Regions from separate parts of the Janthinobacterium sp. BJB401 genome, predicted to be linked through region 2. Evidence: predicted binding sites of a transcription regulator. Region 2 holds the regulator's gene; the other holds the start of a gene.

Region 1 (15,770 bases), on a different contig from region 2:
GACATCAACAACCAGCTGGTAGCGAACCACGTCAACTGGTACGCCACCCGCCCCGACTACATCGCCCGCACCACGGCGCGCGCCTCGCGCTACATCTTCCACGTGGTGCAGGAACTGGAAAAGCGCGGCATGCCGACGGAACTGGCCCTGCTGCCGTTCATCGAGTCCGCCTTCAACCCGCAAGCATTCTCGAGCGCCAATGCAGCCGGCATGTGGCAATTCGTGCCCGCCACCGGGCGCGATTTCAACCTCAAGCAAAACATGTTCAAGGACGAGCGCCGCGGTGTGCTGGCCTCGACGGATGCGGCATTGACGTACCTGCAGCGCCTGTATGACATGTTTGGCGACTGGCAGCTGGCTCTGGCCGCCTACAACTGGGGCGAAGGCTCGGTGCAGCGCGCCATCAAGAAAAACCAGGCGCTGGGCAAGCCGACGGACTTCGAAAGCCTGGCCGACCTGATGCCGGCCGAAACGCGCAACTACGTGCCGAAACTGCAAGCGGTGAAAAACATCATCGCCAATCCAGCCCAGTTCGGCCTGACCCTGCCCGTGGTCGACAACCAGCCGTATTTCACGGCCATCGACAAGACCAGCGACATCGACATCACCGTTGCCGCCCAGCTGGCCGAACTGTCGATGGATGAATTCAAGGCCTTGAATCCGCAATTTAACCGCCCCGTCATCATCGGCGGCGAAAAGACCAAGATTCTGTTGCCACAGGAAAACGCCGCCAAGTTCACCACCAACCTGGCGCAATGGGGCCATGCCTTGTCGAGCTGGACGACGCACAAGATCACCAATGCGCGTGAACGCATCGAAACCCTGGCGTCGAAATTCGGCACCACGGCCGACGTGCTGCGCCAGGCCAATAACATTCCGCAGCGCACCAGCCTGCGCGCCGGCTCCACCATCCTCGTGCCGAAAACCTCGGCCACGATGAACAAGGACATCACCCAGGAAATCGCCGACAGCGCCACCATGCTGCTGGAAGCGGACCGTCCGGAACGGGCCGCCAAGGCACTGCGCCGCGCCGCCAAGGGTGGCAAGGTGCAAGCCGCGCCAATTTCCCTGGTGAAACCGCGCATCCAGCGTGGCGGCGGCAATAGCCGGGCCAAAGCGCGTCACTGATCGCCTGAGTTATTGACGCACCGCACCGGCCGCCACAGCTTTGCTGTCGCGGCCGGTTGCACATCCGCCTTACCCGTCCACCACCCAGACAGGAGTCGTCATGGCTTTCTTGCAAGGCAAAAAAATCCTCATCACGGGCTTGCTGTCGAACCGCTCCATCGCCTATGGCATCGCCAAGGCTTGCCACCGCGAAGGCGCCACCCTCGCCTTCACGTATGTGGGCGAGCGCTTCAAGGAGCGCATCACGGAATTCGCGGCCGAATTCGGCAGCGAACTGGTGTTTGACTGCGACGTGTCCAGCGATGAACAGATCAACGCCGTATTCAGCGACCTGGCGCGCCACTGGGATCAATTGGACGGGCTGGTGCACGCCATCGGTTTCGCGCCGCGCGAAGCGATCGCCGGCGACTTCCTCGACGGCCTGTCGCGCGACAGCTTCCGCATCGCGCACGACATTTCCGCCTACAGTTTTCCCGCCATGGCCAAGGCTGCCTTGCCGCTGCTGCATCCGGGCGCCTCGGTCCTGACCCTGACCTACCTGGGCGCCGTGCGCGCCGTGCCCTACTACAACACCATGGGCCTGGCCAAGGCATCGCTGGAAGCGTCCGTGCGCTACCTGGCCGAATCGCTGGGTCCACGCGGCATCCGCGCCAACGGCATTTCCGCCGGCCCCATCAAGACCCTGGCCGCTTCCGGCATCAAGGATTTCAGCAAACTCCTGGGCTTTGTGGCCGAACATGCCCCGCTGCGGCGCAACGTCACCATAGAAGAGGTGGGCAACACGGCCGCCTTCTTGCTGTCCGATCTGGCTTCCGGCATCACGGGCGAGATTACCTACGTCGATGGCGGCTTTTCGCAAGTGATGGCCGTCAATCCCGAAGTAGAGTGATGCGGTGATGGTCGATATTTTTCGGTTGTCACTTGACAACCTAAAGAAGTTGACATACATTGGAGGCATCACATGGCGCGCTCCTCGCACCCGAAGAAAGAAATCGAAGCGGCGCTGCGCCACGCGGAAAGCCAGGGATGGCGTGTGGAAGTCGGCGGCAGCCATGCCTGGGGCAAGGTCTATTGCCCCTACAATGACGACGGCTGCCGCTGCGGTGAATTTTGCATCGCCTGCATCTGGAGCACGCCAAAGAATCCCGGCAACCACGCGCGGGCGATCCGGCGAGTGGTCGACAATTGCGCTTTCAATAAACTGATCCACGACTGCATGCAACGCAAACCCAGGGGCTAACAATTATGGATTACATCTTTACTCTCAAGTACCGCCTGCCCGACCACGAAGCCGATCTCGACGCGCTGGCCGAGCGCCTGGGCAGCGGCGGTTGCGACGACGCCCTGGTCGGCATCGGGCAAGCGGGACGCCTGGCGCTGGAATTCACGCGCGAGGCCAGCAATGCCAGGGAAGCACTGCTCAGCGCCCTGGCCGACGTCAAGGCCATCGTGCCCGATGCCGTGCTGGTCGAGGCATCGCCCGACCTCGTGGGTTTGAGCGATGTGGCGCAGGTACTCGGCCTGTCCCGGCAAAACCTGCATAAACTGATGAGCAAATACCGCCACAGTTTTCCTGTGCCCGTGCATGAGGGCAGCGCCACCATCTGGCACCTGGCCGACGTGCTGGCGTGGCTGCATGCCAAGGGGACGTATCAGCTGGAACGCAGCCTGGTCGAACTGGCTCAGGTCACCCGGCAAATCAACCTGGCCAGAGAAACGCGACAGGCGCCGCCGCTGCCCGCCGACATCGTGGCCATGCTCAATTAAAAACGCGCAAAATCTACGTATTCCTACTGATTTCACATAGGAAACATCATCAAAACGTGGTAGGACTGTCGTTTCTTCCCATTTAGACCGTGCAAAACGGCATCAAATACGGTATAGTGTCGTTGTGCGCTGCAATATGTTTCCTTGAAGCGATGGCAACACCGCAGTCCAGCACTACAAACTTAGCAGCTTCGCAAGCCTTAGCGCATCCACAGGATGCCGCTTATAAAGCCCTCCCGCCTTGTGTGTCGCACCTGACACCGTCCCGGCGCAAAGCTTTTGTGCCGAAATTTCTTTTTAGTTGAGTCATTTCGTTTTGGTTGGCGTTGCTATTTTGCGTTCTGCTTTTTGCAAGAACGCTGATTTTTACGAAAGAAAAGAATGACATTTGAATCCTTAGGCCTGCATCCGTCCATCATCGCCGCTCTGACCGAATCGGGCTACACCGCGCCAACCGCGGTACAGTCGCAAGCGATTCCAGCCGCGATCGAAGGCCGTGACCTGCTGGTCTCGTCGCAGACCGGTTCGGGCAAGACGGCAGCTTTCATGCTGCCATCGCTGCACAAACTGGCCAGCGCCGAACAAAGCGCCGCCGGCAAGACGCCGAACCAGGAAATGCAAGCATCGCGCGCCCGCGGCGAGCGTCCACGTTTCAAGGCTGCCCAGCCAAAAATGCTGGTGCTGACGCCAACGCGCGAACTGGCCCTGCAAGTGACCACAAATACCGACAAGTACAGCACCGGCATCCGCCGCATCAAGGCTGTATCGATCCTGGGCGGCATGCCTTACCCTAAACAGATGCAATTGCTGGCCAAGAATCCTGAGATTCTGGTCGCGACCCCTGGCCGTCTGATCGACCACATGGATTCGGGCAAGATCGACTTCTCGCAACTGGAAATCCTGGTGCTGGACGAAGCCGACCGCATGCTGGACATGGGTTTCATCGACGACATCGAAAAAATCGTGGAAGCGACGCCAGAAGGCCGTCAAACCATGCTGTTCTCGGCAACCCTGGACGGCGTCGTTGGCAACATGGCCCGCCGCATCACGAAGAACCCGCTGGTCATCCAGGTGGCAAGCTCGAGCAACAAGCATGAAAACATCACCCAGCGCGTTCACTTCGTCGACGACCTGTCGCACAAGAATCGCCTGCTGGACCACCTGCTGCGCGACGAATCGCTGGACCAGGCTGTTGTGTTTACCGCCACCAAGCGTGACGCCGACACCATCGCCGACCGCCTGAACATCGCCGGTTTCTCGGCTGCCGCCTTGCACGGCGACATGCATCAGGGCGCGCGTAACCGCACCCTGGACGGCATGCGTCGCGGCCAGGTCAAAGTGCTGGTTGCCACCGACGTTGCCGCCCGCGGTATCGACGTGCCAACGATCACCCACGTGTTCAACTACGACCTGCCGAAGTTCCCGGAAGACTACGTCCACCGCATCGGCCGTACCGGCCGCGCTGGCCGCAATGGCCTGGCCATCTCGCTGGTGAACCACGCTGAAGGCATGAACGTCAAGCGCATCGAACGCTTCACTAAGCAATTGATCCCGGTCAATGTCATCGAAGGTTTCGAGCCTAAGAAAACGGCGTCGGCACCACGTTCGAGCGCCCGTCCAGGCGGCTGGAAACCAGGCGACAACCGTGGCGGCGCGAAGCCAGGCCAACGCACGTTCAGCAAGCCAGGCGCACCACGCAAAGACGGCGCACCGAGCACCGGCGGCGGCTACAAGGGTTCCAACCCGCGCAGCACCGACGGCGCACGCCGCAGCTACGGCGACCGTTAATCACGGCGCCATGCCGCCCACAGGCGGCAGGCAATAAAAAACGGCCGCCAGATCACTCTGGTGGCCGTTTTTTCATGTCCGCCGCATTTATTTTTTCGACACCTTCTGGCGCGACAGCTTGCGCAGCTTGGCCTGTTCGAAGCGCGCGTGCTGCTCCGGCGTCTCCAGCACCAGTGGCGGCACGGCCACGGGCTTGCGGTTGGCGTCCACGGCCACCATCGTGAAATAGCAGCTGTTGGCATGGCGCACCAGGCGCTGCTGGATGTTTTCCGTCACCACGCGGATACCCACTTCCATCGACGTCGTCCCCGTGTAATTGATCGACGCGAGGAACGTCACCAGCTCGCCCACGTGGATAGGCTGCAGGAACATCACCTGGTCCACCGACAGGGTCACCACATAGCTGCCCGAATAGCGGCTGGCGCAGGCATAGGCGACGCTGTCGAGGTATTTCAGGATGGTGCCGCCGTGCACGTTACCGGAAAAATTGGCCATATCAGGCGTCATCAGGACCGTCATCGTCAGTTCGTGGGCCGACCAGTTCATCGCGCTATCCAAAGTGCTCTCCAAAGGGGAAATTAAAAGTGAGGGAAGATGTGAAAACCGGCCACGAGGGCCGGTTGTGAGCCTTACAGACCCAGGGTGTCGATGTCGGCCAGCGATTCGCGGCCCTTGTCGGAAATGTCGTGGCCTTCGCCTTCGGCGCGCGCCACGATGTGGGCTTTCTTGCCCAGGAAATACGCCACGTCCGACTCCAGCTTGGTCAGCGGATCGGTGGCGACAGCGCGCAGCCCCATGATGCAGCGGCGCAGGAACAACAGTTGTTGTGCTTTCTCGGTGATGGACAGACGGCCATCGCGTGCATAGCTGAGCAGCTTCAGGCCGGACAGGCGCTTGGCATTGCGGGCCACGCAAGCACTGGGGCGCTCGGTCTTGATGCCGCGTGCAACTTGCTCCAGCGCGTCATATTCATCGGTTGTTAATTTCTCGTTCTTCATTACTTTTCCATAAAAGGCCAGGTGTTCGGCCCCCATGGTACGCGCCCCGCTGCGCATCGGCAACAGGCAACGTGAATCAGTCTCCGCCCGCGCGGCGAACGGATGGCTGAAAGACGGGCTGGACAGCCCTTATTTATAGCTGCGCAGCAGCAGCCAGGCCAGGCCGCAACCCGCCACGGCGCCCGCCAGCGCCAGCGCCAAAAGGTTTTTGCTGGTGATCACAGGCCGCCGGCCCAGGTAGATTTTGTTATGCAAGGAATTGCCCACGATGGTCTCCTGTACAAGAATTTTTATGATGTCTCATTATAAGAACAGAATCGTGACGGCCGCATGACACTCGACAGTTAGCGTTTGATTTGTATCCAGTCGGCAACATTTATTGACGTTTTTGTTGTTTAAATGGCGTGGCGCCGGCGGCCGCCCCGCAGTCCATTTCCGATAGGAAATAAACGCGGCGCGCGTCCCCCCTCCGCAGGCCATGGCGCGGTGCAACGGTCCGAAAACCACTCAATGCATTTTCACGGGCGGCGGCGGCGGCGTCGGCTCCTCGACCGGCACGGGATCAATGTGGGGCGGCTGTTCCGGCGGCGGCGTGAGCGGGTCGCCTTCCGGCGGTGGCGGCATATCGGGTTCGGGCGTGCTGTGCGCACGCAACGGGTCAAGATGGAATTGTGGCTGCATGGTGGCCTCCTTTGCCCCACTGTAGCCGATGCGGCCAAATCCTGGCGCCCGCCAGTGGCACGCTGCAGGGAACTAAACGGCGTGGCGCCACTCCAACTTGACAAGCATCCCCTCCAGCTACGAGTGCAAGCGATTTCCATGGCGCGCAAGAAAATCCTCTTTATGGCCGAGGCAGTGACCCTGGCCCACGTCGGCCGTCCCCTGAGCCTGGCCCAGGGCCTGGACGAGGACAAGTACGAGGTGCATTTTGCCTGTGCCGACGGCTATGACTTTTGCTTCAAGCAAGCGCCCTTCCGGCGCTGGCGCATCGACAGTATTTCATCGCTGCAATTTCTGCAGGCGCTGGCGCACGGCAAGCCCGTCTATACAGAAAGTACGCTGCACGCGTATGTGGAAGACGACTTGCGCCTGCTCAATGCCGTCCAGCCCGATCTGGTCATCGGCGACTTCCGCCTGTCGCTGTCGGTCAGCGCGCGCCTGCAGCGCATTCCCTACATTACCGTCAGCAATGCCTACTGGAGTCCCTGGGTGCGCCAGCACTACACGGTGCCCAGCCTGCCCCTGACGGGCATGCTGCCCATCTGGCTGGCCAATCCCCTGTTCCGCCTGATCCGCCCGCTGGCCTTCGCCTCGCACGCCGTGCCCCTGAACCGCGTGCGCCGCCGCCATGGCCTGCCATCCTTGGGCAGCGACTTGCGGCGCATCTATACGGATGCCGACCGCACCTTGTACGCGGATATTCCGCAACTGTTTCCGCCGCAAGCCATGCCGGCCACGCACGACTACCTGGGCGCCGTCATCTGGGCGCCGCCGCTTGATTTGCCCGACTGGTGGCAGCGCCCGGAACTGAGCAGCGGACGCCCCATCATCTATGTCACCCTGGGCAGCTCCGGCCAGGGGCAATTGCTGCCACGCGTGCTGCGCGCGCTGGCGCCCCTGCCCGTCACCGTACTGGCGGCCACGGCCGGCACCATCCGCGTCGACGCCGTGCCGCCGAATGCCTATGTCGCGCCCTTTCTGCCCGGCGACACGGCCGCCCGGCGCGCCAGCTTGGTGATCTGCAACGGCGGCAGCCCCACCAGCCAGCAGGCGCTGACGGCGGGCGTGCCCGTCATCGGCATCGCCGGCAACCTTGATCAATTCCTCAACATGCACGGCATCGCCGGGGCCGGCGCCGGACTGCTGCTGCGTGCCGACCGCTTCCAGGAAACCGCCCTGCGCCATGCCGCCACGCGCATGCTCGACGATGGCCGAGCCAGGCTGGCGGCGCGCCAGCTGGCCACGGCCATGCGCAACTATGTGCCAGGACAACGCTTGCTGCCCCATATGCACGCCCTGCTGGGCTCGTTGCCACCAGGCGGCCTGCCTTGACGGGCGGCGTCGGTTTTTCTTACAGAGCGTCCGACAACACCTGCAGCACGTCAACAAAAGCACGCCAAGTCCTTGATTTCAAAAGAACCTCATGCGTTGGCATGGAAGTCGCTTAGATCTGGCCATGAGCACCTGCCGACAGGACTCAAGCAAGACTCCCAGACTCACTCAACCACGAGGTGAATACAATGAAACTCTCGAAACTGAAACTGCTCCCGGCCGCAGCGGCACTGGCCATGCTGTGCGCCGCCGGTAGCGCACAGGCGGGCGCCTACGGCTATTCCTACAACAACATCTTCGGCCTGGTGATCGCCGTGCCAACGGGCCAGATCACGGTGGCCAACAGCACCACCATCTCGCGCAGCACGGCCACCCTGAATGGCGTAAGCGTCATCAATGGCGGCTCCGGCTCGCTCGATGCCCCGCGCGCCAACGTCGGCGCGGTCACCAAGGGCGAGAATGACTTCACGCAGCAAGGCCCCACCAACACCTATTCGCGCGGCGATGCGCAGATCGTCAGCACGCAGTTCCCTTCGTTCCCGCCCGGCTCCACCTCCACCCAGGTGGTGAACGTGGCCGAAGCCCACCTCGCAGGCCCCGCCGGCACGGCCGATGCTTCCGGGCGCAACGGCTCGACCACGGGCTTTTCCGTCGATTTCGTCGTCGGTTCACCCACGGCAACCTTGAGCTTTGACTTCCTGGCCTCGCCGTTCATGCAGGTCTTCCTGCAAAGCACGGTCGGCCAGCTGTCCACGGCGACGGCCAATATTGTCGTCACTTTCACCATCACGGACGCGGCTGGCCTGACCGTGTTCAACTGGGCTCCCGATGGCGTGCTCGGCTCCATCTTCGGCGGCACGGAAAATGCCGATGGCGCCAACCTGAACACCAGCCTGGCGACCAATTTCCTCACGCGCGGCAAGCTGTTTACCTACGACCCCTCCGGCTGCGGCACGCCCACGGGCACCGGTGTCGGCACGGTGTGCGGCAGCAACTTCAGTTCCGTCAGCAATGCTCTGATAGCTGGCAACTACACCCTGACCTTGAATGCGGTGGAAAGCGTGGATCTGGTGAAACAGCAAGCGACACCGGAACCAGGCACCCTGGCCTTGCTGGGCCTGGGTCTGGCTGGCCTGGGCTATGCCCGCCGCCGCAAGGTTGCCGCCTGAACCAGGCAACAGGGGGACTCACAGGCGAGGGGGCTCTCCTCGCCTTTTTTATGTGGCAAACCTGTCGGTTTTCCTTACAACGCGGCCGACCAGGAGATGAGGATTTTCATGACTATATTTTCTTGCACCCGGCTGCCAACAGTCCTGTTAGCTTTTCTGCTGCTGGCCAGCAGCGGCACTGCCAGTGCCGCCGCCTACGGCTATTCGTACACCAGTGTCTTTGGCCTGGTCATCAGCAATCCCACCGGTTCCACCAGCTTGCTCAGCAATATCGACCTGTCGCGCACCACCGCCACGCTCAACGGCAGCAGCATCATCAATGGCGGCAGCAACGAGATCGACGCGCTGCAAGCGAAGCGCGGCGCCGTTACCAAGGGAGAAAACGACTTTACCCGGCAAGGCATGGGCAACGCCTCGTATGCGCGCGGCGAGGCGCAGATCGTCACTTCGCAAATTCCCCCTTTCCCACCGGGCTCGACCAGCACGCATACGGTGAATGCGGCGGAAACCTTTCTGACGGGCGGCGGCAGCGCCGACGCCTCGGGACGCAATGGCTCCAGCACCGCGATGACGGTCAATTTCGTCGTCGGCCAGCCTGGCGCAACCCTGGCCTTCGACTTCCAGGCCCTGCCCTTCATGCAGCTGTACCTGGACGCGCTGGCCGGGACGGGCTCGGCGGCCACCACCAACATGGCGCTGACATTTACCATCATCGATGAAAATGGCCAGATCGTCTTCAACTGGGCGCCCGACGGCAACCTCGGCTCCGGCATCCTGGGCGGCACCGAACTGGCCGATGCCGCCAACCTCAATACGGGCTACGCGCAAACGCCGCTCACCAGCGGCAACATGTTTACCTACGACCCCAGCGGCTGCGGCGCGCCCACCGGCACGGGCGTCGGCACGACCTGCGGCGGGCAGTACGGCGCCGTCACGGATAATCTGGCGGCGGGCAACTACACCCTCGTGTTGAACATGCTGAACAGTTCCGAACTGGCCTACGTGCCAGGCGTCACGCCAGTGCCGCTGCCCGGCACCTTGCCGCTATTGGCGGCTGGCCTGGCAGCGCTGGCTTGCCTGGCGCCACGACGCCGACGCAGACGCTGATGCTGATGCTGATGCTGATGCTGGCGCGCGCCTCACTGCCCCGCCGTCGGCGCCACCAGCAAGTCCTGCAGCGGACGGCGCAGCGAGCGCGCACTGGCGGCAGGCCCCGCGCCTATGCGTCCAAGAAACACGGCCCGGTCAAATGCCGCCGCCCCCAGCACGGCCTGGCATTGCACGGCCAGCTCCTGCGCCATTTCCTGCATGCCATCGGTGCGTGAAAAGCTGCGCCGTTCGCGCACATAGCGGGCAAAGATCAGCGGCGTCAGTTCCGGCTGCAACTGCAGGCCCAGCTGCGTGGCCGTCAGCCAGAAACGCTGCATGGCGCGGCCGGCCGCCACGTAATCGTCGATATGGTTCGGTGACGCCTCGGCCAGCAACACGAAATGCGCGCCGCAATACAGGCCCGGCAGCAAATCCATCTGCAGGCGCGGCGCGACGGTGCCCGCCAGCCAGGTATTGAAAAAATCCACGCGGCGCCAGCTGTGCATGACCCAGCGCATCAGGCGCGCCGTCATCGGATCGACGCCGAGCGCCTGCTCCGGGATGCGGTCGCTGCTGTAGCGCGCCCCCCATTCGATCACGTCGCGGTGTACCTTGTGCGCCTCGGGCATGGTCAGGCGCAGCTTCGCGTTGTCGAACATCAGGCGGGCGCAGGCCAGGCGCGCGCGCCCGCCTTCGAACCATTGCACGCCATAGCCCGGCGGCAAGCTGGCCGCCAGCGCCGCCTTTTCGCTGGCGCGCAAGCGGCGCGTGCTGAGCCGGCGCCGCTGCACGCTGCGCTGCGGCAAGAAGGCCGCCAGCGGATCGGGCGGCATGCCCGGGCTGTCGAGCAGATGCACATCGAAGGTGGGCAAGGTGTCGGGCATCGACAGGCGCCGGCGCGCTTCCATGCGCAAGCCGTGACAGCTGGCCGCCAGCGCCATGCTTTCGAGCAAGGCACCGAGCGACAACTGGCTGGGATGGCCGTCGAGGTCGTACACGCAGTGGCTGCGCGTATCAAAGCCATGTACGACCACGTGCCGCGGGTCCGCGACTTCAAAGCGCCACGGCTGCGTGTTGTCGCCGCTGGGAGCCCAGCGCGCCTGGTCGAGGATATTTTCCAGCACAGAATCAATCTGCGCGATCTGCGGTGCTTGCGCCATTTATGCCCCCTGCGCCGCGCGGCGCCGCTTGATGATGGCCATCGTCAGGCGCTGCAGCGGATGACGGTTGCCGCCGGGACGCCAGGTATGCACGAGCTTGTTGCGATAGGCGTCGAAATGCATGCCGTGGGGCGCCGCCATCACCTTGCCCCGCTTTAACAATATCTTCAAGGCTTCCGTGGCGGCCGCGCCCGCGCACAACTGGCAGCCCATGATGGTCGACGGCCCGCGCCGCTCTTTCAGATTAATGGCGGACGGGTCGACCAGGTAGGGAGCGTGCAAGCCGGCCGGCGCCAGGCCGACGAGAAAGCGCAGGGCTTTTTCTTCCTCGGGCAAGTCGCCCCAGCCGAAATACTCTTCGAACGTCATGCCGCCCGGCATGAAGCTGAGCACGGCCGTGCCCATGCCCAGCGGCGCGGCCGTGATGGCGGGGATGCCCAGGCGGGCGCACGTGGCGAAGGTGGCCTGGCGCGCGGGGAAGGCGAAAAAATCCAGGCCGTCCACATACAGGTCGACACCGGCGAAGAACTCGGCCAGGTTGCTGTCGTGTATGCCGTCGGGAAATTGTTTAATCTCAAGTTCAGGATTGATGTCACGCGCCATCTGCGCCAGCACGGCCACCTTGGGCTGGCCCAGGGTGGACACCATGGCGCCGGCCTGGCGGTTGAAGTTGGCGATATCGAAGGTGTCGAAATCGGCGATGTGGAAGGCGCCGATACCGAGCCGCGCCAGGGTCAGCAAGTGCACGCCGCCCACGCCGCCCATGCCGGCGATGGCCACGCGCTTGCCGCGCAAGCTATTTTGCTCCGCCTGCGTGACCCAGCCCAGGTTGCGGGCGAACGCCGCGTGATACGAAAAACCGTCTGTCATGCTCACCTCTTCTGTGCATCCCTTGCGGACGAAAAAGTTTGGACAGGTGAGCCGGGGATAAGTTCCCCGTATGACAGAAAAAAGCGCTTAGCGCGTCAGGCGCCGCGCCGCAGGCACGCTGCGCTGTAGCGCTGCCGCTGCCGGCGCCACCGCACCCACCTTGAACACGCTGACGATCTGCGCCAGACCCGCGGCCTGCTCGTTCATCGCCTGCGCCGCCGCCGACGCCTGCTCGACCAGGGCCGAGTTTTGCTGCGTCATGTTGTCCATCTCGACGATGGCCTGGTTGATCTGCTCGATGCCGGCGCTCTGCTCGGCGCTGGCAGAGGAAATCTCGGCCACGATATCGGTCACGTGCTGCACGCTGGAGACGACTTTTTCCATCGTCTCGCCCGCCAGCGCCACCAGTTTTTCACCGGCGCCCACTTGCTCGGCAGAACTGTCGATCAATTGCTTGATTTCTTTGGCGGCCGCGGCCGAACGCTGCGCCAGATTGCGCACTTCGCTGGCGACAACGGCGAAACCACGGCCCTGCTCGCCCGCGCGCGCCGCTTCCACGGCCGCATTCAGGGCCAGGATATTCGTCTGGAAGGCGATGCCGTCGATGACGGCGATGATGTCGCCGATCTTCTTCGACGAGGCATTGATGGCGCCCATGGTGTCGACCACCTGGCTCACCACGCCGCCCGCCTGCGTCGCCACTTGCGATGCAGAAATGGCCAGCTGGTTGGCCTGGCGCGCATTGTCCGCATTCTGGCGCACGGTCGAGGTCATTTCTTCCATGGTCGAGGCCGTTTCTTCCAGCGATCCCGCCTGCTGCTCCGTGCGCGCCGACAGGTCGTGGTTGCCCGAAGCAATCTCGCCCGACGCCGTGGAAATGGATTCCGCATCGGTGCGCACCTGGCTTACCAGATGGGCCAGGTTGTCGCGCATGGCCTTGATCGCCATCAACAGACTGGAGGTATCGCCGGGACGCGTATCGATGTGCGTGGTCAGGTCGCCCTGGGCGATTTGCGCCACGATGGCTGCCGCATAGTCGGGTTCGCCGCCGAGCTGGCCCAGGATACGGCGCAGCATCAGGGCCGCCAGGGCGCCCACCACCACCATCAGCGCGCCGCCGATGGCCAGCAGCACGCCCGCCTGGGCCCAGAACTTGTGGTTGATGTCATCGATATACGTGCCCGTGCCGATGAGCCAGTCCCACGGCGCAAATTTCACCACGGCATACATCTTCGCCACTGGGTCCTTCACGCCGGGACGCGAGCCGTCCGCCTGCACCAGGCCGATGCGGCTGTTGGCCAGGGCCAAGCGGTAGCGGTCGCCCGACTGCTTCATGTTCTTTTGCGGCGTGCCGATGCGCGCGGGATTCGGGTGCACATACAGCAAGTCGGTGCTGAAATCGCGCACGAAATAATACATCTCGTCCTTGACGAAGCTGCCGATGGCCAGCTTGGCCTGCTGCTGGGCCTGCTCACGCGTGAGCTTGCCCGACTGTTCCAGCGCATATGCCTTTTCCACCGAGGCATTGGCCAGTTCCACCAGCACCGTCAATTGCTCGACCCTTTCCGCCATCATGGTCTGGCGCAGCGAATACAAGGAGAATGAAGCGATGAGGACGATGCCCAGCAAGGTGCTGAAACACAGGAGGAGAATGCGCGAACGAAGAGTCATGGGAGCCTGGGTAAAGAATAAAATGTGAAATTATAAACAATTTCCATGTGGAAATCTTTTCAGAAAAGCAAAGCGGGCGGCGCTACCAGGCTGATGCCCGGCAGGCACCGCCCGCATATGTCTTGCTGAAGTCTGGATGAAAGGTCAGGCCAAGGCTTCCTTGGCTGCCTCTTCCGGCGTCAAGCCGTCGTAGAACTGGTCGGTAAACCACTCGACCTGCTCTTCGATGTGGTCCTGCGCCTGCGCCACGGTGGCGCCGCCAGCCACGAGGAAGCCTTCGACCTCGATACACCAGTTGATCAACTCCAGGGTTTCCGGATCGAGCTCTTCTTTCTTAGCCATCGTATTTCCTTGCTTGTTAAATTGCGATATCACATCAATATGCGGCAGTTTAACAGCTTCGTCACCTTGCCGCCCATGCAGATGAAACACGAGGATTACTTGGCTGCAACGTTTTTACGTTCCGGATACAGCACCACCTGCACATAATTGTGCATGTCCAGGTAGCGCTGCGCCGCCAGTTTGACGGCTTGCGGCGTGATGGCGCGCACGCGCTGCTCGTAGCGCAGGATGTGCGCCGGGTCGCGCCCCTGCGTCACCGAACCCATCAACTGGCTCATCCAGTAGCGGTTTTCGCGCAGCGACTTTTGCTGGCGCGTAATCCAGTTCAGCTTGACCTTTTCCAGGTCGGCCGCCGATGGCCCGTCCGTCTTCATCTTGTTGATTTCGGCAAAGGCGGCGGCGATCACCTTGTCCACGTTTTCGGGTCCCGTCGGCAAGTTCAAGGCCACGGAATAATGACCGTACGGATGCTGGCCCATCGACGTTTCAAAGCCGCCGCCATAAATCATGCTCATCTTTTCGCGCAGCACTTCGATGACTTTCAGGTTCAGCACTTCGCCCAGCGCCTGCAGGGTCAGCTTTTGCTCGTCCGAATACGCCACGTCGCCATTGAAGGTGATGGAAATCGTGCTTTTCGGCTCGCTGCCCATGTAGATATCCTTCTTGACGACCCCGGTCACCGGACGCATGCCCACGTCGCGGTAGGCGTGCGGCACGTCGGCCACGGGCAAGGTGCCCAGGTAGCTGGCGATCAGCGGCTTGATCTTGTCGAGCTCGAAGCTGCCCGCGAAGATGAAGGTCATGCCGCGTGCGCTGGAAAAGCGCTGGCGGAAGATGTCCAGCGAGCGGTCCAGGCCCACCTTGTCGAAGTCGGCCACGCGCGGCACGCCGTCGACGCGCGGATTGTCGCCAAACATGGCGTGCTGGATGGCGTCGTAAAACACGGCTTCCGGCTGCGCCATGCTGTTTTTCGCCAAGTCCTGCTGCTTGCCGATGAAGGACTGGTACAGGCCCGCATCCTTGCGCACGTCGTTGAAATACAAATACACCAGTTGCAGCATGGCTTCCACGTCGGCGCTGCTGGCCGAGCCGCCAAAGCCTTCGCTCAGCTCGCCCAGCGACGCGCCCACGTTGACCGTCTTGCCGGCCAAGACTTTTTGCAAGTCCAGCGGCGCCAGGTCTTTCAGGCCCATGCTGCCGACCACGGCGCTCGCATAGCGGGCGTTATAGATATCGGCGTCGCCGAACAGCGACTGGCCGCCGAAGCGCGTCGAGCCCATCAGCACCTGGTCATTCTTGAAGTCCGTCGGTTTGAGCAGCACGCGCACGCCATTGCCCAGGGTCAGTTCCGTCACGCCGATGGCGCTGTTCAACTTTTCCGAGACGATGCTGCCACCGGCCGGCGGGCCATCCATCAGCTTGCTGGCCAGCACTTTTTCCGTGCGCGGCTCGATGGTTTGCTGCTCGGCTTTCGCCACGGCGTCGAGCAATTGCTGCTGCGTCGGGACGCTGGCGCCTGCTTTCGGCTCGGCGCCCATGAAGACGACCAGTTTCTTTTGCTGGTCGGGAATTACCTTGGCCACCGTCTCGTTGATTTCCTGCAAGGTTACCTGCGGCAAGAGTTCCTGCGCGTACAGCAATTCATTGGCGATGCCGGGGATGGCTTCCTGCTCCAGGAAGTTGCGCGAATATTCGGCCACGAAACCGGCCGAATCGGACTTGTCGCGCTCGCTGTA
Region 2 (15,770 bases):
CTCAAGCAGGATTTATCGAACGGTTTCGGCGCGCCCGTGCACGTGGAACTGACCTTGCAGGAAGATTTCGGCAAGCTGAAAATGGGCGAATTCAACGGCGTGCTGCTCGACCGCCTGGATCTGGAAATCACGCAATACACGCCCTCGCCGCAGCTCTTGAAGGCGGCGTTCGATGATGCGCCCGTGGAAGAAAAACTCGTTTCGCACCTGCTCAAATCGAATTGCCTGGTGACGGGCCAGCCCGACTGGGGCAGCGTGCAGATCGAGTATGCGGGACCGCAGATCAACCAGGAAAGCCTGTTGCGCTACCTGATCGGTTTCCGCGAGCACAATGAATTCCACGAGCAATGCGTGGAGCGCATCTTTGTCGATATCTTGCGCCAGTGCAAGCCGCAAAAACTGTCCGTGTATGCGCGCTATACGCGCCGCGGCGGCCTCGATATCAATCCCTGGCGCAGCAACTTCAGCACGGGAGCGATGCCGGGCAATCTGCGCAATGCGCGCCAGTAACATTGATTGAGTAACATCGCGCAACACCACGAAACCATGCCAACAGGAATGTTGACTGTGTTTTAAAACAACGTTGCAGTAGTGCCGCAGAGCATGTCACAGACGGTGAAAAATCGGAAAATCGGCATTCGGCGGCGGAAAAACCGGTGCGCCGCGTGTTTTTAATCAGGAAATAGCCGATACATGCCGATGTTATTTTTTTGCTAAAATGATGGCTACGCGGGCTGTAGCGCCCACTGCGCCCGCAGCGGGCGTATACTGTTGAGAATTGGCGTTACAGGCCGCCGAAACAGGCCTATAATTCGGCTCGCAAGCCCTCTGCGCATTGCACCATTTCATTGAGTGTCATGACTAATCTTAGCAAAATATTATCCCTCGAAAACGTCCTGCTGGACCTGGAAGTCTCCAGTAAAAAGCGCGCCTTCGAGCAAGCCGGCCTGATCTTCGAAAACAATTACGGCATCGCCCGCTCTACCGTCTCGGACAATCTGTTTGCCCGCGAACGCCTGGGCTCGACTGGCCTGGGCCATGGCGTGGCCGTGCCGCATGGCAGAGTCAAGGGCAGCAAAACCTTGAAATCGCCGCTGGGCGCCTTCGTGCGTCTGGCCGAGCCGATTCCGTTCGAGTCGCCCGATGGCAAGCCCGTCAATCTGCTGTTTTTCCTGCTGATTCCCGATCATGTCACCCAGCAACATCTGGAAATCCTGTCGGAAATCGCCGAAATGTTTTCCGACGATGCCTTCCGTACGGCGCTGGCCACGGATCCGGAACCGAAATCCGTGCATTCGCGCATCGTCAATTGGCAACCCAGTCTGCAAGCGGCGGGTTAAACTTCAGGTATTCCTCCACTCCTGAAGAAGACTGCCATGTTGCAAACGCCGCTGACGATACAACGCCTGTACGACGACAATCGTGAAAGTCTGCAACTGGGCTGGTTCGCCGGCTTCCCCGGCGGCGAGCGCCTGATCTCGGGCGACGTCTCGTCGGCCGCCGACCAGGTGGGCCACTTGAACCTGATCCATCCGGGCCGCATCCAGGTCTTTGGCCACCAGGAAATCAATTACTACCAGCGCCTGAAGGTCAACACGCGCACCCACGTGATTGGCGAGCTGATCGCCGGCGGGCCGCCCGCGCTGATCATTGCGCAGGGGCTGGAAACGCCGCCCGACATCCTCGCCATCTGCGACGAGCAAAACATCCCCCTGTTCTCCACCCCGCTGCCGGCCGCGCAAGTGATCGACTTCCTGCGCGTCTACCTGTCGAAAAAGCTGGCGCAACGCATCATCATGCATGGCGTGTTCATGGACGTGCTGGGCGTGGGCGTGCTGATCACGGGCGATTCGGGCCTGGGCAAGAGCGAGCTGGGCCTGGAGCTGATTTCACGCAGCCACGGCCTGGTGGCCGACGACGCCGTCGAATTCTCGCGCATCGCGCCCAACATGATCGAAGGCCGCTGCCCGCCGCTGCTGCAAAACCTGCTGGAAGTGCGGGGACTGGGTTTACTCGACATCAAGGCCATCTTTGGCGAAACGGCCGTGCGCCGCAAGATGCGCCTGAAGCTGATCGTCCACCTGGTGCGCCGCAACGCGCTGGAAGAAGAAGTCGAGCGCCTGCCCTTCCTGTTCCCCACGGAAGACGTGCTGGGCTTGCCCGTGCGCAAGGTCGTCATCCCCGTCGCCGCCGGCCGCAACATTGCCGTGCTGCTGGAAGCGGCCGTGCGCAATACGATTCTGCAACTGCGCGGCATCGATACCTTGCAGGAGTTCATGGAGCGGCAACGTTTGGCAATGAGTGGCGATTAATTACCGGGGTCCGACCCGACGGGTCTGACCCCACATTGACTCGAACAATAATTGCAATAATTTGTAAAGATAATTGCCTTGGGAGCAGAGCGTCGATCTTTATTGTATGATCGGCGTATGCATATCGTCCTTATCACCGGAATATCCGGCTCCGGTAAATCCGTCGCGCTCAATGTGCTGGAAGATACCGGTTACTATTGTGTCGACAACCTGCCACCGGCCTTGCTGCCCAGCCTGGTGCAAACCCTGCTCGACGAAGGCACACCGCAACTGGCCGTCGCCGTCGATGCGCGCAGCGCCGAGTCGCTGACCAGCCTGCCGCACAATGTGGCTCTGCTGCGCGACCAGGGGCACGACGTCAAGGTCATGTTCCTGACGGCGACCACGCATTCGCTGGTGGCGCGCTTCTCGGAAACGCGGCGCAGCCATCCGCTGTCGCACGAATTGCGTCCGAACCAGAATCCCGCCAGCCGCCGCACCCTGATCGAGTGCATCTCGGAAGAACGCGAACGCCTGTCGGCCATCGAACAGCTGGGCCATGTGATCGATACGTCGGAACTGAGCGCCAACAAGCTGCGTGCCTGGATCAAGGATATCGTCGCCTCCGAGCGCGCGCCGCTGACCCTGTTCTTCGAATCGTTCGCCTTCAAGCTGGGCGTGCCGCTGGACGCCGATTTCGTCTTCGACGTGCGGGCCTTGCCGAATCCCTATTACGACCTGGCGCTGCGCCCGCTCGACGGCCGCGACGCGCCCGTGATCGCCTTCCTCGACGCGCAGCCGAGCGCGCTGGAACTGCTGGCAGACATCCGCGCCTTCATCGAAAAATGGTTGCCGTCATTCAAATCCGACAACCGCAGCTACCTGACGGTGGCGCTCGGTTGCACGGGCGGCCAGCACCGTTCCGTGTACATGGCGGAACGGCTGGCGCAGTACTTCGGCCCCAACGAAAGAGTCGTGCTGCGCCACCGCGAACGCTCCTAGTTAATTCAGGTGGCGCAGCGGATGCGCTTGAGCCGGCCAGACGGGGGCAAAGAAGCGCGCCACCTTGGCCGTGTCGACCTCGTCCAGGCTGGCAGGATTCCAGCGCGGCGCATTGTCCTTGTCGACCACCAGCGCGCGCACGCCTTCGAGCACTTCGCCATGCTCGAAGTTATGGCGCACCACCGTGCGCTCCAGACGCAGGCAATCGGCCACGCCCAGGTGAGCGCCCCGCTGCAGCAATTCCAGGGTCACCGACATCATCAAGGGCGAACGCAGGCGCATGGCCGCCAGCGCCTTGGTGGCGAATGCGCTGTCGTCCTGCGCCAGCGAGGCCATGATGGCAGCCACGGACGGCGCGCCGAAATGGCGGTCCAGCGCCGCGCGCGCCGTCGCCAGGGAAGATACCCCCGCCCCGGCCTGGAACGGCGCCGCCAGCGCCTTGATGGCCACCGGCAAGGCCTCGCCCGGCGTCGAGTCGAACAGGGCCAGCAGCGCCCCCATCTGCGCCTCGGGCAGGTAGACATCGGCCAGACCCGTGTACAGGGCGTCGGCCGCGTTGATGGTCAGGCCCGTCAAGCCCAGGTACAGGCCCAGCTGGCCGGCCAGGCGGGACAGGAAATAACTGCCGCCCACGTCGGGGAACAAGCCGATATTAACTTCCGGCATGGCCATGCGCGTGCGGCCCGTGACGATGCGCAGGCGGTTGCCTGGCCCGGCTTGCGCCACGCCCATGCCGCCGCCCATCACCACGCCGTCCATCACGGCAATATACGGTTTCGGATAGAAATGAATCACATGATTTAAGGCGTATTCTTCCGTAAAGAAATCTTCCAGCAAGGCGCTGCCGCCTTGCGGCGTGGCAAGGCCCGCATCGTAAAAGAAGCGGATGTCGCCGCCGGCGCACAGGGCTTTTTCGCTGCTCGATCGAATAACGACGGCGTCCACGTGCGGATCGTCGCGCCAGGCCAGCAGGACCGCGCTCAGGGCGCGCACCATCTCCAGCGACAGGGAATTCAAGGCTTTCGGACGGTCGAGCACGATGTGCCCGGTGCGGTTGCGGATGGAGGTCTGGACGAAGTCGCTCATGGCAGGCAGGAAAGAAGTGAAAGTGCAAACATTCTAGCCCTTGCGCGGGGAAGATTGCGTTCAACAGGTCCAGGCGCAAAAAAGGGCGCAAGATGTGCGCCCTTAGTTGATCACAACTGCTGGAAGCGGGTGGCCTTAAACGGCGACGACGGCGTCTTCCTCGGAGTTGTCTGGCAGATGCTTGATCGCCTCTTTACCGTGCCCTTGCACTTTGGTTTTGTATTTCATCACTTGCCTATCGAGCTTGTCGATCAGGGTATCGATCGCGGCGTACAGGTCGTGCGCCAGGCTTTCCACATAGACAGTCTTGCCACTCAAACGCAGGTTGACTTCAGCCTTTTGACGTTTTTCTTTCTCTTTGAGGTTATCCACGGTCAGAATCACGGCGATATCGATAACTTGATCGAAATGACGTTTCACGCGCTCCAGCTTCGTTTGTACGTATTCACGGATGGCTGGTGTCACTTCGAGATGATGTCCGCTGATGGTGAGATTCATACACACTCCTAAAGATGATCGGGTTCGTGCGGTCCATCCTATCCGGCCCGCAGAGGAACCGAAAAAAACTTACAAACACTTACGCAGGCTCACTGGCGGAATTTTCAACGCTTCCCGGTATTTGGCAACAGTACGTCGCGCAATCACCATGCCTTGTTCCCCCAGCATGTCCGCAATCTTACTGTCGGATAAAGGATTTTTAGGGTCTTCTGCTCCTGTCAGTTGCACGATCAATGCCCGTATCGCCGTCGATGACGCTTCGCCCCCCGCTTCGGTGGCGACGTGGCTACCAAAGAAATATTTCAACTCGAACATGCCGTGCGGGGTCAGCATGTACTTTTGAGTTGTTACCCGCGAGATAGTACTCTCGTGTAAACCCAGTGTATCAGCTATTTCACGGAGCACAAGGGGGCGCATGGCAACGGCCCCATGCGAGAAAAAGTTCTTTTGTCTTTCTACTATCGCCTGTGCCACGCGCAGGATGGTGTCGAAGCGCTGGCGCATATTCTTGATCAGCCACTTGGCTTCCTGCAACTGTGCGCCCATGGCGCCCTCGCCCTTGCCCTGCTTGAGCAGGTTGGCGTACATGGCGTTGACGCGCAGGCGCGGCATGACGTCGTTGTTCAGGGTCACTTGCCAGCCATTGCGCGCGCGCTTGACGACGACGTCGGGCACCACGTAATCGGACACGTCCGAGGCGAATACGGCACCCGGATGCGGATTGCACTGGCGAATCACCGTCTGCGCCTCGCGCAAGTCTTCATCGTCGCAATCGAGGGCTTTTTTCAGCTTGTTGAAATCGCGCTGGGCAAACCAGGCCAGGTGCTTTTCCACGATGACGAGGGCCATGCGCCGCGTCACCATGGCGATGTGCGGCAAGCGCTTGATTTGCAGGGCCAGGCATTCGGACGCATTGCGCGCGCCCACGCCCGGCGGATCGAAACTTTGCAGCAGCGACAAGGCCGTGCGCATCTCGTCGGCGTCGATTTCCAGCTCTTCCGGCAGGCGCGCCAGGATGTCGTCGAGCGACTCTTCCAGGTAGCCATTGTCGTCGAGCGCGTCGATGATCAGCTCGACCAGTGCGCGGTCGCGCAATTCAAGCACCGTCACGCGCATCTGCTCCATCAGGTGCTCACGCAGGGTGCAGTGATGGGCTTCCAATTGCGGACGCGAATCTTCGTCGTCGGGCGCCTTGCCGCGGCTCGCCTCGCTCCAGTCGCTGTCGCCGCCCTCGGCTGCGGCCGGACTGTCGCCCGCCTCGCCATCAAAAGTTTCCGCTTCGGCCGGCGCGGCGGGCGCTTCCTGGCCTGGCGGCTGGGGCGGCGCTTCGGCCGGCGCCGCCGTGGAACTCAAGGCGCCATCGGACAGCAGGCGCAGCGAACGGTCGAGCGGATCATCGAGGCGTTCGAGCAAGGGATTGTCCGTCAGCAATTGCTCTAGTTCCTGGTGCAATTCCAGGGTAGACAATTGCAACAGGCGTATCGATTGCTGCAACTGCGGCGTCAGTGCCAGGTGCTGCGAAGTGCGCAGCTGCAATGATTGTTTCATTGGCTTACATGCGGAAGTGTTCGCCCAGATAGACCCGGCGTACCGACTCGTTCGCGATGATGTCGTCGGGGCGTCCCGACGCCAGCACCGAGCCCTGGTTGATGATGTAGGCACGGTCGCAGATACCCAGCGTCTCGCGCACATTATGATCGGTGATCAGCACGCCGATATTGCGCTCCTTCAAGAAACGCACGATGCGCTGGATCTCGATCACGGCGATCGGATCGACGCCGGCGAACGGCTCGTCGAGCAGCACGAAACGGGGATCGGTGGCCAGCGCACGGGCGATTTCCACGCGGCGGCGCTCGCCGCCCGACAGGGACAAGGCCTGGTTCTCGCGCAACTTTTCAATCTGCAAGTCGGCCAGCAATTTATCCAGGCGCTCCTCGATCTCGGCCTTCTTCAAAGGACGGCCTTCGACGGTCTGGATTTCCAGCACGGCGCGGATATTGTCTTCCACCGTCAGCTTGCGAAAGACGGACGCTTCCTGCGGCAGGTAGGACAGGCCCATCTGCGCGCGGCGGTGGATCGGCAGGCTGGAAATGTCCACGCCGCTGATATCGATGCTGCCGCCATCGGACGGCACCAGGCCGACGATCATGTAGAACGAGGTGGTCTTGCCGGCACCGTTCGGGCCCAGCAACCCCACCACTTCGCCGCATTCGACTTGCAGCGAGACATCATGCACGACTTGCCGCTTGCCATAGGTTTTTTGCAGACCGCGAACGATCAGGGTGCTGCCGCAACGTGTATTTTCCATTATTTCTTTCCTGGCGCGGGCGTGGCCGGCGCTTTCTCCGCCGCCGGCGCCTTGGTCTTCGGCTGGATCACCATGCGCACGCTGCCGCCATCGGGCGTGCTGGTGCCGCTGTTGGAATTTTCCATCGCAAACACTTCCTTGCGGCTGTCATACGAGATGAAGGCGCCGTTGGCCACGTCGGTCACTTTCGTGCCTTCCAGGCGCGTCAACTTGGCCCGGGAAAACAGTTTCACCACTTCCGTCTTGTTGTCGTATTCCACGCGCTCCGCTTCGCCTTCGACCCACAGGTCGCCCGCGCCATCGCGCTTCTGGCGGAAGGTGGCCAGCTTGCCGGGATCGGCCCAGAAGGTAATGAACTGGTAGCCTTGCGGATCTTCCGTGATCAGGGCCCGGCCCGCCTTCATGGTCAGGGTGCCCTTCACCAGCACGACGTCGCCCGTCAGGGTGCGCACCTGCTTGACGTCATCGACGTGGCCGCTGCGTGCCGTGATGACGGCTTCCTTCTCGGAATCGGCCTTCTCGGCATGCGCCACGCCCATGATGGCCAGGGAAAATACGGTCAACAGCAAGATCTTCTTCATAGTATGGTTTCCTTGTTTCATTCTGTCATTTTGCCGCCGCGGCCGGGCGCGGTTTCGGCGGTAGGACCATGCGCAGCGCATTCTGCACTTCCACCACGCCGGTGGCGTTATTGGCCTTCATGCCGACGCCATTGAGGCGCGAGGCGCCCGTCAGGATATCGACAGGCACGTCCGTTTCCATTCTTTCCTCATCCGGGAACACCGTCAGCGCTTCCGTCCTGACTGTCAGGTTCTGCGCCTTCGGACTGGCCACGCGGTCGATCACGACCTTGCGGTGCAGTTGCAGCCGGGTATTGTCCTGGTCGATATGCGCCAGTTCCGCGTTCATGTTCAACGGCGGCATGCCTGGCGTGAGCTTGCGCACGAAGGGCTGGTCGATATCGGACGAATCGTCGGCCGGATAATGCGTGAGCTTGGTGCCCGACACGATATAGCTGGGTTTGCCCGTCAAATCCATGCGCACCAGGCTGAAATTGGTGATGAAATAATCGGGCTCATCCAAATGTTTGCTGGCCTTGATGTCCTGGCTATTCTTGTTCATCACTTCGAGCAGCCAAAAGCTGGCCAGCGCGACAACAACCGCGCCCAGCAGGGTAAAAATCGTGCGCCAGCGATGGGCGCCTCCTGGCTTACGCATAGGGTTTCACACTTTCCAATATCACTGGCGGCAAGGCGCGCCTCACTCCAGGAACGGCGCCATGACGCGCACATAGTTGTCCTGGGCGCGCAGCAGGAATTCGCAGATCTCGCGCACGGCGCCGCGGCCGCCGCCGGCCTGCGTCACATGGTGCGCCAGGCCCTGCACTTCCGGACGCCCGCCCGGCACGCTGACGGCAAAACCGACGCGCTTCAGGATGGGGGCATCGATGACGTCGTCGCCGATATAGCCGCATTGCTCTTCCGTCAAGCCCGTCAGCGCCAGCAGTTCGCGAAACGGCGTCAGCTTGTCGTGGCCGCCCTGGTGCACATGGGTAATGCCCAGGTCCTGCGCGCGGCGCGCCGTGATGGCCGAGCGGCGCGCGCTGATGATGGCCGTCTGCACGCCCGATTCCTGCAGCAGCTTGATGCCCAGGCCATCATACACATTAAACGTTTTCATCATCTCGCCGTCCGGGCCGAAATGCAGGCTGCCGTCGGTGAGCACGCCATCGACGTCAAAGATCATCAGTCTGACCTTGGCCGCGCGTGCCAGATTGTCCGCTACGCTGTCCATCAGATCACCTTCGCTTGCGTCAAATCATGGATATGCAGCGCGCCCACCAGCTTGCCGTCGGCATCGACGACCAGCATCTGGTTGATGCGGAACTGCTCCATCACGGCCACGGCATCGACGGCCAGGCGTTCGGGCGCGATGCTGCGCGGCTGCGCATGCATGACGTCGCGGATCGCCACTTGCGTGAAATCCTGCACGCGCTCGAACATGCGGCGCAAGTCGCCATCCGTAAACACGCCCACAGGGCGGTTGTCCGCGTCGACGACGGCCGTCATGCCCATGCCCTTCTTCGTCATTTCTTCCAGCGCCTGCAGCAGGGATGCCTGCACGGGCACTTGCGGCACCCGTTCGCCGCTGCGCATGACGTCATGCACGTGCGTGAGCAGGCGGCGGCCCAGGGCACCACCCGGATGCGAGCGGGCGAAATCTTCTTCCTTGAAGCCGCGCAAGTCGAGCAAGGCCACGGCGAGCGCGTCGCCCAGGGCCAGGGTGACGGTGGTGCTGGCCGTCGGCGCCAGGTTCAGCGGACAGGCTTCTTTTTCAACAGAAACATCCAGGTGCACGTCGGCCAGCTGGGCCAGGCTGGAATTCGGTTTACCCGTCATGGAAATGAGCACGCCGCCCATGCGCTTGACGACGGGCATGATGGCCATCAGTTCCGACGACTCGCCGGAGTACGATATGGCAATAAAAGCATCTTCCGAGGTGACCATGCCCAGGTCGCCATGGGCAGCTTCGGCCGGATGCACGAACAGGGCCGGCGTGCCGGTGGAAGCGAGGGTGGCGGCAATCTTGCGCGCGATATGGCCGGATTTGCCGATGCCCGAGACGACGACTCTTCCTTTGCATTGCAGCAACAGCGCCACGGCGCGGCCCACGCTGTCGTCCGTGGCCAGGCGCGCGTGCAGCGCAACGATGGCGTCGGACTCGATCTGCAAGGTGGTGCGGGCCAGCGCGACAGCGCGCTCGGTCGTCGCTTGCATGTCAATTCGATCAAAAGCTTTCAGCATTGTTTTTTCATGGGTTACACTCATGCCCAAAGTATAAACGAATTAGGAAAGCAAAAAACTTGCCAGTCACAACAAACAACGATTTCCATTGACCGTACCGGGCAACCCATGTTTTCCTCGCTTGAACTGACCCTGATGTTACTCGGCAGCGCCGTGCTGGGCGTGGTCGCTTTCAGAATGTTGCATTTGCCGCCCATGCTGGGCTACCTGGCCGTTGGCATCGTCATCGGCCCCCACGCGCTGGGCCTGGCGGCGGAAAACGAGGCCAGCCACACCTTGGCCGAATTCGGCGTCGTCTTCCTGATGTTTTCCATCGGGCTCGAATTTTCCCTGCCCAAGTTCCTCGCCATGCGGCGCATCGTCTTCGGCCTTGGCATGGCGCAGGTGGTCACCACCATCATCGCCACCGTCGTCTTCGGCTGGCTCGTCGGACATTACCTGTCCGCCTACATCCACCTGAGCTGGCAGGCCGCCTTCGCCCTGGGCGGTGCGCTGGCCATGTCGTCGACGGCCATCGTCTCGAAAATGCTCACGGAACGGCTGGAGCTCGAAAGCGAACACGGCCGCAAGATCATCGGCATCTTGCTGTTCCAGGACCTGGCCGTCGTGCCCCTGCTGATCCTGATTCCCGCCCTCACGCGCGATTCGGACAACCTGGCCGAAACCCTGGCCTGGGCCGGCGGCAAGGCCCTCGTCGTACTGATCCTGCTGCTGTTCATCGGCCAGAAACTGGTGCGCGGCTGGCTCACCATCGTCGCCAAGCGCCGCTCGCAAGAATTGTTCATGCTCAACCTGCTGCTGATTACCCTCGGTGCGGCGTGGATCACGGAGCGGGCCGGGCTGTCGCTGGCCCTCGGCGCGTTTGTAGCCGGCATGCTCATTTCCGAGACGGAATTCAAGCACCAGGTGGAAGAGGATATCAAGCCCTTCCGCGACGTGCTGCTGGGCCTGTTCTTCATCACCGTCGGCATGTTGCTCAATATCCGCGTGGTGCTCGATAACTGGTGGCTCGTGCTGCTCTTGCTGTGCGGTCCCGTGCTGCTGAAATTCGCCCTGATAGCGGGCCTGGCCCGGCTGTTCGGGTCCAGCAACGGCGTGGCCCTGCGCACGGGGCTGGGACTGGCGCAGGCGGGCGAGTTCGGCTTCGTGCTGCTGAACCTGGCTGGCGGCATCAAGCTGATGGACCCGTTCGTCGTGCAGGTGGTGCTGGCGTCGATGGTGCTGTCGATGCTGGTGGCGCCCTTCCTCATCGCCAAGTCCGACGCCATCGTCATGAAACTGGCGGCCAACGACTGGATGATGCAATCGCTGGCGCTGACCAAGATCGCCACGCGCACCATGGCCTCGCAGAAACACGTGCTGATCGCCGGCTTCGGGCGCAGCGGGCAAAGCCTGGCCACCCTGCTGGCGGAAGAAAAGATCGAATACCACGCGTTGGATCTGGACCCCGAGCGGGTGCAGGAAGCGCAGCTGGCCGGAGCGCATGTCTCGTATGGCGACGCGGGACGGCGCGAAAGCCTGGTGGCGGCCGGCATCTACCGGGCCAGCGCCGTGGTGATCACGTACGCCAACACGCCCTCGGCCTTGAAATTATTGCATTTGCTTAACGAAATGGCGCCGACCTTGCCCGTCATCGTGCGCAGCCACGACGATACCGACCTCGACCAATTGAAGAAGGCGGGCGCGGCCGAAGTGGTGCCGGAATTGATGGAAGGCAGTCTGATGCTCGCTTCGCACGCGCTGATCATGATGGGCGTGCCCCTGCGCCGCGTGGTGCACCGGGTGCAGGCGGCGCGCGAGGAGCGTTATGCGTCCCTGCGCGGCTATTTCCACGGTTCCAGCGACGCGGGTGACGATGCCGAGCTGGAGCGCCTGCATACGGTCACCGTCAGCGAAGGCGCGCACTGCGTGGGCTTGCCCCTGAGCACGATCGACGTGGCCGGCTGCGGCGCTGCCGTGACAACCATTCGCCGCGGCCGCGGCCGCCTTGATGTCACGCCCGAGACGCAACTGGCCAGCGGCGACGTGGTGGTGCTGCGCGGCACGGCCGACGCCGTGGCCAAAGCGGAAACTTTACTGTTAAAGTAATTAACCGGGCTGCGCCTGCCAGCTGACGACCTTGTTGCGGCCATCGGCCTTGGCCTGGTACAGGGCCTGGTCGGCATGCGCCACCAGTTGCTGCGCCACCGTTTCGATCGGCAGCAGCGCCGCGTCCGCTTCCAGGCTGGCCACGCCGATCGACACGCTGACCCACGCTTGCGCGCTGCCCGGCAAGTCGAACATGGTGCCGGCGATGCTGGCGCGGATGCGTTCGGCAACAAACGTGGCGCTATCGAGATCGGCGTCGATCAGCAGCACGACGAATTCTTCGCCGCCGAAACGGCCCAGCGCGTCCGAGCGGCGCAATTCCGTGCGGATGCGCGTCGCCACTTCGCGCAGCACTTCATCGCCGCCCTGGTGGCCGTACGTGTCATTGACCAATTTGAAATGGTCGATGTCGATATACATGCATGAGATGCAATAATTCTGGCGCCGCGCGCGGGCAATTTCTTCCAGCAGGCGGCGGTCGATATAGCGGCGGTTGTAGACGCCCGTCAGAGAATCGGTCAAGCCGATGTATTTGAGCATTTCATTGCTGATCACGTTTTCCAGGCAAATGGCGATGATGGACGCCATGTGCTTGATGAAATCCGTGCCCAGCGCGGGCGTAAAGCGCGTCACGTCGCTGCTGGCCAGGTTCAGGCTGCCAATCAGGCGTTTGTTGCGCAGCAAGGGCACCAGTGCCACGCTGCGCAGCGCATCGATACCCGGAAAACGCGGGCCATGCACGGCCGCATCGAAGGCCCCCAGCAGCGGCATCGGCGGCAAGGCCGCTTCGCCCTCGGCCACGGGCTTTGGTGCGGCAAAACCCAGCTCCGCCACGGCATGCACGAACAGCAACTGCGGGAAGGCGCTGAAATCGACGCCCAGCTTTTCCATCACCAGCACGATATCGTCATCCTCGTCGAGCAGGCTCAAGGTAACGCCGTCGAGGTCGGAAATCACGGGCAAGGTGCGGAAGATGGTGCCGATCAGTTCGGGAAACGTGGACGCGCCGACGATTTCCAGGTCGAACGCCTGGTGGCGGCACATGATGTCGTGATTGCGCTCGACCTGTTCCAGCAGGAAAGCCATGCGCGCCCGCAAGGCCTGGTTTTCGGCTTCGAGGCTGGCAATGCGCGGATCCGGCGGTATTGCTTGATTCATAGAAACCTTAAACCCTTGTGTGCGGGCGCCATGCTTAAAATGCCAGTTCGAAACCGATGTCCTGCCCCACCACGATACGCTCATCGCCGCCTTCGGTGACGATGGCGTTCATGCCGAAGCAGATGGCGCCGTCGAGCTCGGGCTTGGCGCGGTAGCCATGCATGACGTCGAGCGGGTCCGGTCCGGGCACGCCCGTGGCCTGGTCCACCGATGGGATCGGGCAGCGCGAGCATGGCTTGACGGGCTTTAGCACGGTCGCGCCGAATTGCAGGAAGTCGGCGTAGTCTTCCTCAAAGGCGCCGATGTCGCCGATGACGAGGTTGGGACGGAAACGGTTCATCGGCAAGGCCTCGCGGCCGGCGGCGCGCAGCTTGTCGTTGACATCATCGAGCGAAGCATTGCCCGCGATCAGCACCGGGTAGCCATCGGCAAACATGGTCTCGGCAGCCACGCCGTCCGTCCATTTGGTGCTCGTGGCGCGCACCACGTCCGGGTGAAAGCGCACCAGCCGGCACGGCACGCCGATGGCGTTGGAAAACCAGGTGGCCGTGACGTCGTCGCAATCGTAGGCGCGCACGCTATCGTCCCACACTTGCACGTCCAGCATCGGTGCCAGTTGCGGATGCGGCAAACCCAGCTCGATTTCCAGGCGCAGCATGCCCGGCGCGCGCAATTCCAGCGTGGTGGCCTTGATGGACGGCACGATCAGCGCCATGCGCGGATGTTCGCGCTGGGTCAGGAAGCGACCCTGCGCGTCCACCACCATCCATTCGCGGTCGAACACGTGCTCGCTCATCAGCCCCGAGCGCGTCAGGACCGCTTCGCGCAAATGGATGCCGGCGCACGATTTGATCGGATACAGGATGATGTCGGACAGGATAGCCATGAACCAGGGACAAGGAACAGTGTTGCTGCTTCTGCCAGGAAGTTATTCAGAAGCGAAGTATGGCAGCAAAGCGGGCAAGCGTAAATCGGCCAGGCTCAGCCAATAAGGCTGGCCTGGCATGAGAAGGATCAATACGTGTAGAAAATACGCTGGATTTCTTGCGTGCTATTTGTTTTGGTCAGGGCCAGCATCAGCAGAATGCGGGCTTTTTGCGGGTTCAGGGTGTCGGACACGACACTGTCGAGTTCATCGTCGTTGGCTTCGCCATTGCGCGCCACGATGCCCTGGCCGACACGGCTCGAACGCACGATCAGCACGCCCTTCTGGCGCGCTTCCACCAGGGCCGGCTTCATTTGCGCGGCCACGCTGCCATCGCCCACGCCAGCGTGGATGATGCCTTTGGCGCCAGCGGCAATGAAGGCGTCCATGCCGACACGGTTCATGTTGGCGTAGCCGTAAACGATGTCCACTTGCGGCAGGGCATCGAGCTTGCTGATGTCAAATTCCGATTCCAGGGTATGTTTGCGCGTCGACTGGCGGTAGAAGAAGGCCTTGCTGCCCTGAATGTAGCCAAGCATGCCCAGTTCCGGCGACTTGAAGGTGTCGGTGGTCGAAGTGTTGGTTTTGGTCACTTCGCGCGCGGCGTTGATCTGGTCGTTCAAGGCCACCAGCACGCCCTTGCCCACGGCTTCCTTGCTGCCTGCCAGCATCACGGCGTTGTACAGGTTGATCGGGCCGTCAGCCGAAATGGCCGTCGAGGGACGCATGGCGCCCACCACGACCACCGGTTTATGGCTTTTCACGGTCAGGTTCAGGAAATACGCCGTTTCCTCGATGGTGTCGGTGCCGTGCGTCACGACCACGCCATCGACCTCGTTCGAGGCGAGCAGCACGTTGATGCGCTTGGCCAGGGCCAGCCAGTGGCTATTGCCCATGCTTTCGCTGGCGATCTGGAATACTTGCTCGCCTTTCACATTTGCCACTTTTTTCAATTCCGGCACGGCCGCGATCAGGCGCTCGACGCCCACGGTGGCCGAGGTGTAGCCGACGGTGGTGGTGCTGTCGGCGCCGCTGCCAGCGATGGTGCCGCCCGTGGCCAGAATCACTACATTCGGCAATTTGGCGGCCGCCTGCTGCGCGCGCGCCGGGGAGGCGGCGATAAAGCCCATCAGCATGGTTGCCAGCATCAGCTGTGCACAAGAATGGAATTTGCGTGAAAACATGGTGCTCCCGTGAAGTGTACTGTCAAAAATAACAAAGTCGTGTGCAAATTATATGTCATCCATGCCGGGGGAAATCCCGAATTCATGCGTATCGGGCAAACGTGCGCGCCTTCCCATGCGCTACAGTGGCGCCATGTCCACACTGTTCCCCTTCCGGTCCTGCCTCGTCCTGCCGCTTGTCTTGATGGCATTGAGCGCCTGCTCCACGCAAATCGAACTGCGCACGGCGGCGCAGCAGGAACAGTTCGGACGCGAGGCGGCCAGCCGGGGCGACTGGGCGCTAGCCATGCGCAACTACGCGGACGCCGTCGGGAATGTCGAACTGGGCCATGGCGATCCCGCTTGGCAGGCGCGGCTGCACCACGAGGCGGGACGGGCCGCCAGCGCAGCCTGCCGCGACGATGCGGCCGAATTTCATTTCCGCCA

The links. The regulator sigma-54, encoded in region 2, starts transcription at its own class of promoters, with help from an activator protein. The targets are predictions, from matches to a motif close to TGGCANGNAANCTGCTTT.
Region 1: the regulator sigma-54 is predicted to act here: its motif matches at 7,831-7,848, upstream of HWE17_RS16810 (EDSAP-1 family PEP-CTERM protein).

Annotation. Positions count from the first base shown of each region.
Region 1 is NZ_JABXFH010000025.1:15,113-30,882, reverse strand. Features, by position in the region: gene HWE17_RS16860 (transglycosylase SLT domain-containing protein) at 1-1,128, shown strand, start outside; gene fabI (enoyl-ACP reductase FabI) at 1,229-2,017, shown strand; gene HWE17_RS16850 (hypothetical protein) at 2,090-2,368, shown strand; gene HWE17_RS16845 (AlpA family transcriptional regulator) at 2,374-2,895, shown strand; gene HWE17_RS16840 (DEAD/DEAH box helicase) at 3,277-4,683, shown strand; gene HWE17_RS16835 (acyl-CoA thioesterase) at 4,771-5,229, opposite strand; gene HWE17_RS16830 (hypothetical protein) at 5,313-5,681, opposite strand; gene HWE17_RS16825 (hypothetical protein) at 5,811-5,948, opposite strand; gene HWE17_RS16820 (hypothetical protein) at 6,189-6,362, opposite strand; gene HWE17_RS16815 (glycosyltransferase) at 6,501-7,733, shown strand; gene HWE17_RS16810 (EDSAP-1 family PEP-CTERM protein) at 7,922-8,902, shown strand; gene HWE17_RS16805 (EDSAP-1 family PEP-CTERM protein) at 9,011-10,009, shown strand; gene HWE17_RS16800 (nitroreductase family protein) at 10,042-11,151, opposite strand; gene HWE17_RS16795 (ThiF family adenylyltransferase) at 11,152-12,021, opposite strand; gene HWE17_RS16790 (methyl-accepting chemotaxis protein) at 12,109-13,692, opposite strand; gene HWE17_RS16785 (hypothetical protein) at 13,837-14,034, opposite strand; gene HWE17_RS16780 (pitrilysin family protein) at 14,130-15,770, opposite strand, start outside.
Region 2 is NZ_JABXFH010000002.1:206,153-221,922, reverse strand. Features, by position in the region: gene queF (NADPH-dependent 7-cyano-7-deazaguanine reductase QueF) at 1-510, shown strand, start outside; gene HWE17_RS02695 (PTS sugar transporter subunit IIA) at 858-1,340, shown strand; gene hprK (HPr(Ser) kinase/phosphatase) at 1,377-2,312, shown strand; gene rapZ (RNase adapter RapZ) at 2,430-3,293, shown strand; gene HWE17_RS02680 (enoyl-CoA hydratase/isomerase family protein) at 3,294-4,379, opposite strand; gene raiA (ribosome-associated translation inhibitor RaiA) at 4,515-4,877, opposite strand; gene HWE17_RS02670 (RNA polymerase factor sigma-54) at 4,947-6,425, opposite strand; gene lptB (LPS export ABC transporter ATP-binding protein) at 6,430-7,185, opposite strand; gene lptA (lipopolysaccharide transport periplasmic protein LptA) at 7,185-7,766, opposite strand; gene lptC (LPS export ABC transporter periplasmic protein LptC) at 7,792-8,403, opposite strand; gene HWE17_RS02650 (HAD family hydrolase) at 8,446-8,979, opposite strand; gene HWE17_RS02645 (SIS domain-containing protein) at 8,979-9,989, opposite strand; gene HWE17_RS02640 (monovalent cation:proton antiporter family protein) at 10,098-12,077, shown strand; gene HWE17_RS02635 (diguanylate cyclase) at 12,078-13,235, opposite strand; gene HWE17_RS02630 (MOSC domain-containing protein) at 13,270-14,121, opposite strand; gene HWE17_RS02625 (type II asparaginase) at 14,250-15,344, opposite strand; gene HWE17_RS02620 (hypothetical protein) at 15,478-15,770, shown strand, end outside.